Regions from separate parts of the Paenibacillus hamazuiensis genome, predicted to be linked through region 1. Evidence: riboswitches for the same ligand, from Rfam matches in the RefSeq annotation. Region 1 holds a riboswitch; the other holds the start of a gene.

What was found. A riboswitch is a leader RNA that binds a small molecule or an ion and turns the genes downstream of it on or off. The one in region 1 is predicted to bind cobalamin.
Region 2: another riboswitch for cobalamin. It lies ahead of MYS68_RS11280 (energy-coupling factor ABC transporter permease); the one in region 1 lies ahead of cobT (nicotinate-nucleotide--dimethylbenzimidazole phosphoribosyltransferase).

Annotation. Positions count from the first base shown of each region.
Region 1 is NZ_JALRMO010000001.1:7,846,959-7,850,378, forward strand. It holds gene MYS68_RS34630 (ABC transporter permease) at 1-104, shown strand, start outside; gene MYS68_RS34635 (aldo/keto reductase) at 179-1,159, opposite strand; cobalamin riboswitch at 1,729-1,923, shown strand; partial or broken gene cobT (nicotinate-nucleotide--dimethylbenzimidazole phosphoribosyltransferase) at 2,196-3,209, shown strand.
Region 2 is NZ_JALRMO010000001.1:2,545,438-2,548,857, forward strand. It holds gene MYS68_RS11270 (cbb3-type cytochrome c oxidase subunit I) at 1-283, opposite strand, end outside; gene cyoA (ubiquinol oxidase subunit II) at 297-1,331, opposite strand; cobalamin riboswitch at 1,584-1,772, shown strand; gene MYS68_RS11280 (energy-coupling factor ABC transporter permease) at 1,919-2,686, shown strand; gene MYS68_RS11285 (energy-coupling factor ABC transporter substrate-binding protein) at 2,683-2,958, shown strand; gene cbiQ (cobalt ECF transporter T component CbiQ) at 2,955-3,420, shown strand, end outside.

The sequences.
Region 1 (3,420 bases):
CGGGGATGTCGCTCGGGTTTTCCGTGGCGATGCTCGTTATATATTGGGTTGTTTTTTATGCGGTCGCCTGGGCGCTGTTTACGAAGCGAGATGTCGCCGGGTAGAGAAAAACGACAAAACGCCAAGCCATGACATATGGGCTTGGCGTTTCTGCTTCGGACAAGGTTTGCGGTTTCGTTTACCAGGCGTAAGCTTTGGGGGCTTCTCCTCCGGGCCCCGGGAAAATCTCGTCCAGCCGCTTCAGCACGTCCTCGTCCAGCTTCAGCTCCACGACGCGCAGCGTGTTTTGGAACTGCTCCAGCGTGCGGGGGCCGATGATCGGCGCGGTCATGGCCGGATGCACGAGCGTCCAGGCGAGCGCCACGTTGGCTTCGCTCTCGCCGAGCTCCCGGCAAAGCTTGCCGAACGCCTCCAATTGGCCGCGATGCCGCTCCACCCGCTCCACGCTGCGCGCGCTTCTTGAACCCTGCGCCGGGTTCAAGGCGTTGCCGCCAAGAAGGCCCCCGTCGAGCGGGCTCCAGGCGATGACGCCGATGCCGTGCTCTTCGGCGGCGGGGAGCACTTCGAGCTCCGGCAGGCGGCAGAGCAGGCTGTATTTATGCTGCTCGGATACGAGGCCGAGGAAATGGCGGGCTTTGGCTTCGTATTGCGCTTTGACCAGGTCGCGTCCGGCGAAATTGCTGGCCCCGACGTAGCTGATTTTACCTTGTGCTATATGGGTTTGAAAAGCGTTCCACAATTCGTCCCACGAGACGTTGCGGTCGACATGGTGCATTTGGTACAGCTCGATATGGTCGGTTTGCAGCCGGCGCAGCGACGCCTCCAGGTGGCGGCGGATTTTGTAAGCGGATAACCCGCGCGGCGCGTTGGGGCCGTCGTTCGGATCTTCCATATCGCCGTACACCTTGGTGGCAAGCACGACCTTCTCCCGGCGTCCGCCGCCCTGGGCGAACCAGCGACCGATGATTTCCTCCGTTTTGCCGCGGGCTCCCGGGCCGCCGTATACGTTGGCCGTATCGAAGAAGTTGACTCCGGCGTCGAGCGCGGCGTCCATAATCCGGTACGCTTCCTTCTCGTCGGTATCGACGCCGAAGTTCATCGTGCCGAGGCACAGCCTGCTCACCTTAAGTCCCGATTTTCCGAGATAAGCATATTCCATAACCAAACCTCCTCAGGAAATATCTTCAATTCCATCATACGCGGACCGGCCTGTTTCTTAAAGTACGCAAATGCAGTAAAGATAGTGTCGCCGGGGATATTTAGTCACTTGAAGGTGAGTGCCGATCCATGCCCGAGGCGTTGCGTTAACCGACTTGCGTGGCGGTGACTGAACGGCGGGGGCAGCCCGCTTGTGTAAGATGTTATCAGCTTAAGCGGGAATATAGAGGAACTGAGGTTCGCTAAGTGGGCCGATTTCGATCATTTTTGGAAATTAGCGGAACTCAGATGTGTTATTTGCCTGTTTGCTCTATACAATTGCCATTTTCCACCGATTTAGCGCATCTCAGTTCCTCTATTTTTTCAGATATATCATTTTCCGGCAAATAGCGAACGTGAGTTCCTTTATTTTGTGAGCGCTGAGCCGCCCGCGATTTCGTGCGAACGCCTTACTCTGGCTGCAGTGTCCTGTCGAAGGAAGCTCGCTTCTATCGCTAGGTGGGGAGGTTTTAGCAAAATACGGTGGACGCTTTTCCGAAGTTCGTGGTATATTTTAAGCACAAAATCGAATATATTTTTTTGGGAATGGGTGTCGAGTTTATCGGACTCGACTTAATAGGGAAACCGGTGAAAATCCGGTACGGTCGCGCCACTGTAAGCGAGGAGCCGCTCCGAACGCCACTGTTTCGATCTGCGAAATGGGAAGGCAAGGGGCAATGGCCATGATCCGCAAGTCAGGAGACCTGCCTGTTCCGACAGCACCATTGGAACCTACGCGTAATTAGGGAGGTGTAAGGCGGCAGTGCAGCTCTGTCCGGCTTGTCGAGCAGACAAGTTTTTGCGGCGGGAGCACGACTTTGCTAACTTATACGTATTTCTTGAGCGCTGGGCATCTCCAATGGAGGTGCCTTTTTTCATGGGCAAAAGGGGCTTCCTCCGTGCGGTTCGACGAGAAAGGCGGAGAGGCGTTTGGCTTAAAAGTGTGGGCTGCTGCATGCTGTACCCAGTAAACAGGAAGGAAGATCGTCTTGGAGACATTGACGAAGGTACTGGACCGGATCGGACGGTTGGATTCGGTGGCGATGCGCCGCATGCGCATGCGTATGAACGATTTGACGAAGCCGCCGGGCAGCTTGGGTGCGCTGGAGGACATCGCGGTGGCGCTTGCCGGCATTCAGGCGACCGACAAGCCGCAAATCGGACGAAAAGCGATTGTTGTCATGTGCGGCGATCACGGGGTGACGGAAGAGGGCGTCAGCGCCTATCCTGCCTCGGTGACAGGGCTTATGATCGGCAATTTTGCCCGGGGGGCGGCAGCGGTCAATGTGCTTGCGCGGCTGACCGGGGCGCAGGTGCGGGTGGTCGATGTCGGCAGCCGTCTGGAGGAGGCGCCGGAAGGAATCGAATCGCGCCGGGTGCGCGGAGGAACCGCCAATATGGCCCTTGGTCCGGCGATGTCCCGGCGCGAGGCAGCGGAGGCGATCCGCATCGGTATTGAAACGGCCGAGGCGCTGGCGGACGGAGGCGCTGCGATGATCGGCCTCGGCGAAATGGGCATCGGCAACACGACCCCGAGCACGGCGATGGCGGCGGTGTTCACCGGGAGGCCGGTGCGCGAGCTGACAGGACGCGGGACGGGGCTGGACGATGCGGCGCTGGAGGCGAAGGCGCAAGTGATCGAGCGGGCGATCCGCGTGAATGCGCCGGATGCGTGCGACGTGATCGACGTCATCGCGAAGGTCGGCGGGCTCGAAATCGCCGGGCTGGCCGGCGTCATTCTCGGTGCGGCGTCGCGCCGCCTCGCGGTCGTCGTCGACGGCGTCATTACCGGTGCCGCCGCCTTGGCTGCGTACAGGCTGGAGCCGCGCTGCCGCGATTTCATGTTCGCCTCGCATGTATCGGCGGAGCCTGCGCACCGCGTTATGCTCGAGGAGCTGGGCCTTGCTCCTGCGCTTCACCTGGGCATGAGGCTCGGCGAGGGGACGGGAGCGGCGCTTGCTTTTCCGCTGTTCGATGCGGCTGTGCGCCTCGCGGAAGAGATGGCGACGTTCGCCGATCTCGGACTTCCGAGCCCCGCTCCGGAGCCGGAGGAGTACGCGCTCTATCCGGCGCCGCACGTACGGGAGGTGTATCGGGGCAGCAAGATACTTGCCGCCGGGTCCGGGGAGCGCGGGATGGCTTCGGGGCCGGACGGCGGTTCGCCGTTGGCCGAAGCGGAGCGGAAGGCAGCCGCGGCGATGGAGGGCGATCCGTTCGGCGGAC
Region 2 (3,420 bases), 5.3 Mb from region 1:
ACAAAAACTTCATATCGGGAAAAGCGAGCTGCGTCCGCATCATCAGCGCGTCGACGCCGCCGCGGAACAGCATGAGGAGCGAAGCGATAATGTACATAATTCCGACTCGTTTATGATCGACGGTCGTCAACCACTCGCGCCAAAGCCAGCCCCATTTCTTGAAATATGTCAGCACTATGACGATGGCTGCCATCGTCAGAACGATGGCGACGTCCGCTCCGTAAATCAGCGGGTCGCCGGTGACGAAAAACCACGAAGCAAAATCTTTTATTTGGTCAATCACGGAAGTCATCCTCTCATTTGCCATGATTCATATGCATGCCGTCCATGTGATGATTGGATTGGCCGGAATTGCCCATGTCATGGACATCCTTCTGCGCATTATTGCCGGGTGGAAGCTGTCCGCCCTCGGTATGCTCCGCCGCCTTCTCGCCGCTGAGAGTTTGCGCCTTCCGGGTAATCCCCGGAGGCGCTCCGCGGCTCATGGAGTACTCGTGGACAATTTTCTCGAACAAGCCGGACGGAATCGAAGCGTATGTAATGCGGTCCGAGATTCCGGGCAGCGCAAGCTTTTGATAGCCTTCGTCCGTCAGCGCGTTTCCGCTCCCCTTGGCTTCCGTTACCCATTTATCGAAATCCGCCTGGGTAACGGCCTTCGCGGTAAAACCCATTTTCGCGAATTCGCGGCCTGTAAAATTGGCTCCGGTGCCCATATAATTACCCGGCTCGTCCGCTTGAAGATAAAGCGTCGTCGACATGCCGGACATCGTGTAAATCATCCCGCCAAGCTGCGGCACCCAAAACGAGTTCATCGGACCATCCGAGGTGAGCTCGAACTTAATCGGTGTACGTTCCGGAATGACCAGGTAGTTGACGGTTGCGATACCTTGCTCCGGATACTGAAACAGCCATTTCCAGTTTAAAGACGTCACCTGGATCGTGACGGGTTTCTTCTCAGATTCGAGCGGTTTAGCCGGATCAAGCGCGTACGTATAACGCGCCGTCGCAATGGCCAGGACCAAAATGACGAGAATCGGGATACCCCACCAAATAATCTCCAGTTTAGTACTGTGAGACCATATGGGCTGGTAGGGCGCATTGTTGTTCTTCTTGTCGCGGAAGCGCCATACAATCCAGGCCGTAAGAAGCAGAACCGGGACCAATATAATAAGACAGAGCAGTATCGTGAAATTGATCAAATCACGCTGCTGGGCGCCAATTGGCCCCTTCGGATCGAAGACGATCATCGACTCGCAGCCCGTGGTTAGCGTGAAAATGCCCGCGACGACGCCAAGCGCGGTAAAGCCTCGCAGCATATTCGCAATTTTCATAAGTCCCTCATCTCCTAAGCAGTACTGAGCATTCACTTATTTAGCCTCAGGGATGTCATTAACATGTATAGTGTCCGTAATAATTTGAAAAATATAACATATTTCAACTTTATTTCTAAAATAGTTTGTATACGCTATTGTCTGCCTCGAAGCCAGTTTATCGAATCCGGTGTTATCTTTAAAAGAATTTATGCTACTAAGAAGGAAATAACCGATTCATATCGAATAGTTGTTATTTGAAACTTATGAATTGCATACACTGCTAAATTAGGTGCCCTTGTGAAGACAAGGGGTAACAGGGAATCGGGTGCAAATCCCGAGCGGTCCCGCCACTGTAATCGGGGAGTTACTCTCAGGCGAAGTCACTCGTAATCATACGGGGAAGACGAGAGAAAACGAAGAACCGAGAGCCAGGAGACCTACCTAATTTAAACACCCACAAGCCTTCGCGGAAAGGAGAGGTGTACGAAACCATGTGCCGACTATTTTTCTTCATAGCCGTCTATTGAAGCGTACTCCGTAACCAATCCAATCTTGGGTTGGTTTTTTTGTTGTTCGATCCATTTTAGTTACAGGAGGAAATGCAAATGAAAGTCCAAAAAACAGCGAGCACCTTATTATTAATTCTAGGGTTTACCCTGTACTTTGCCGTAAATGAACCTCAGTCCGCTTATGCCATGCATATTATGGAGGGTTTTCTTCCCTTGGGTTGGGCAATTTTTTGGTGGGTTTTGTTCTTGCCGTTCTTTATATTGGGGCTGCGGGCGTTGATCAGAATAACAAAGGAAACACCCGAGTTGAAAATTATGCTGGGCTTAGCCGGCGCGTTTACATTCGTCCTTTCGGCGCTTAAGATCCCGTCGGTTACAGGCAGCAGCTCGCATCCGACCGGGACCGGTCTCGGAGCGGTTATGTTTGGGGCGCTGCCTATGAGCGTGCTTGGCTCCATCGTCTTGTTATTCCAGGCTTTGCTGCTCGCGCACGGTGGCTTAACCACATTGGGGGCCAACGCTTTCTCGATGGCTGTCATTGGACCGATCATTGGCTATACCGTTTATAAAGGAATGATGAAGTCGACGGGGAAGCAGAAGCTGGCTATTTTTACGGCTGCCGCATCGGCCGATTTATCCACCTATGTCGTCACTTCCATCCAAATGGCATTAGCGTTTCCGGCGGAGAGCGGCGGGATCCTGGTCTCTTTTGTTAAGTTCGGCGGCATATTTGCACTAACTCAAATCCCTTTAGCGATAAGTGAAGGTATTCTGACCGTATTGATTTGGAACTGGCTGCAAACCTACAGCTCGGAGGAGCTGTCCGTACTGCAGCGTAAAATGAAAGGAGCAAATCAATCATGACAAATCGAAGCAAAAATATATTGATGTTACTGGCTGTGATCCTGCTCGCTGTTCTCCCCCTGCTCTTCGTCAATGGTGACTTTGGCGGAGCAGACGATGCCGCGGAGCAAGCGATCGCCGAGCTTAGCCCCTCCTACCGGCCATGGTTTTCATCGCTGTTTGAGCTTCCTTCCGAAACCGAAAGCATGTTGTTCGCGCTGCAGGCAGCTATTGGAGCCGGCTTTATCGGTTATGTGATTGGATGGTTTAAAGGCAAATCCAAAGCCCAATGATCAAGATAATTGACACACTTTCATACAAGAATAAGCTAAGAAATGTGTCTCCCTTGTGGAAGTGTACATTCGCAGCTTTGTTGTTTATCCTCTCCTACCTATCGCATCCTTTCGTACAATTCGCCATTATGAGCTGGATGTGTATATGGACGGTCATATACGCCCGTATCCCTGTCAAATATTATTTCGTATTGATAGGTGTACCATGTTTGTTTTATGCGGCTAGTCTGCCGGCCATCATCCTCGAGATTGAGCCGCTCGGTGAAGCTCTTCCCATGGCTTCGAAGTCGATTCTATTCGTCATTGCCCATTGGGCGGTCAGTGTCACCGAAACTGGAATTTGGAAGGCGGGCCATCTTTTCGCTCGTGTTGCGGCTTGTTTATCCTGTCTCACTTTCGTAACGCTTACGATCCCGACTACGGAGCTGTTTCAAGTTTTGAAAAAGCTGCGCATGCCCTCTT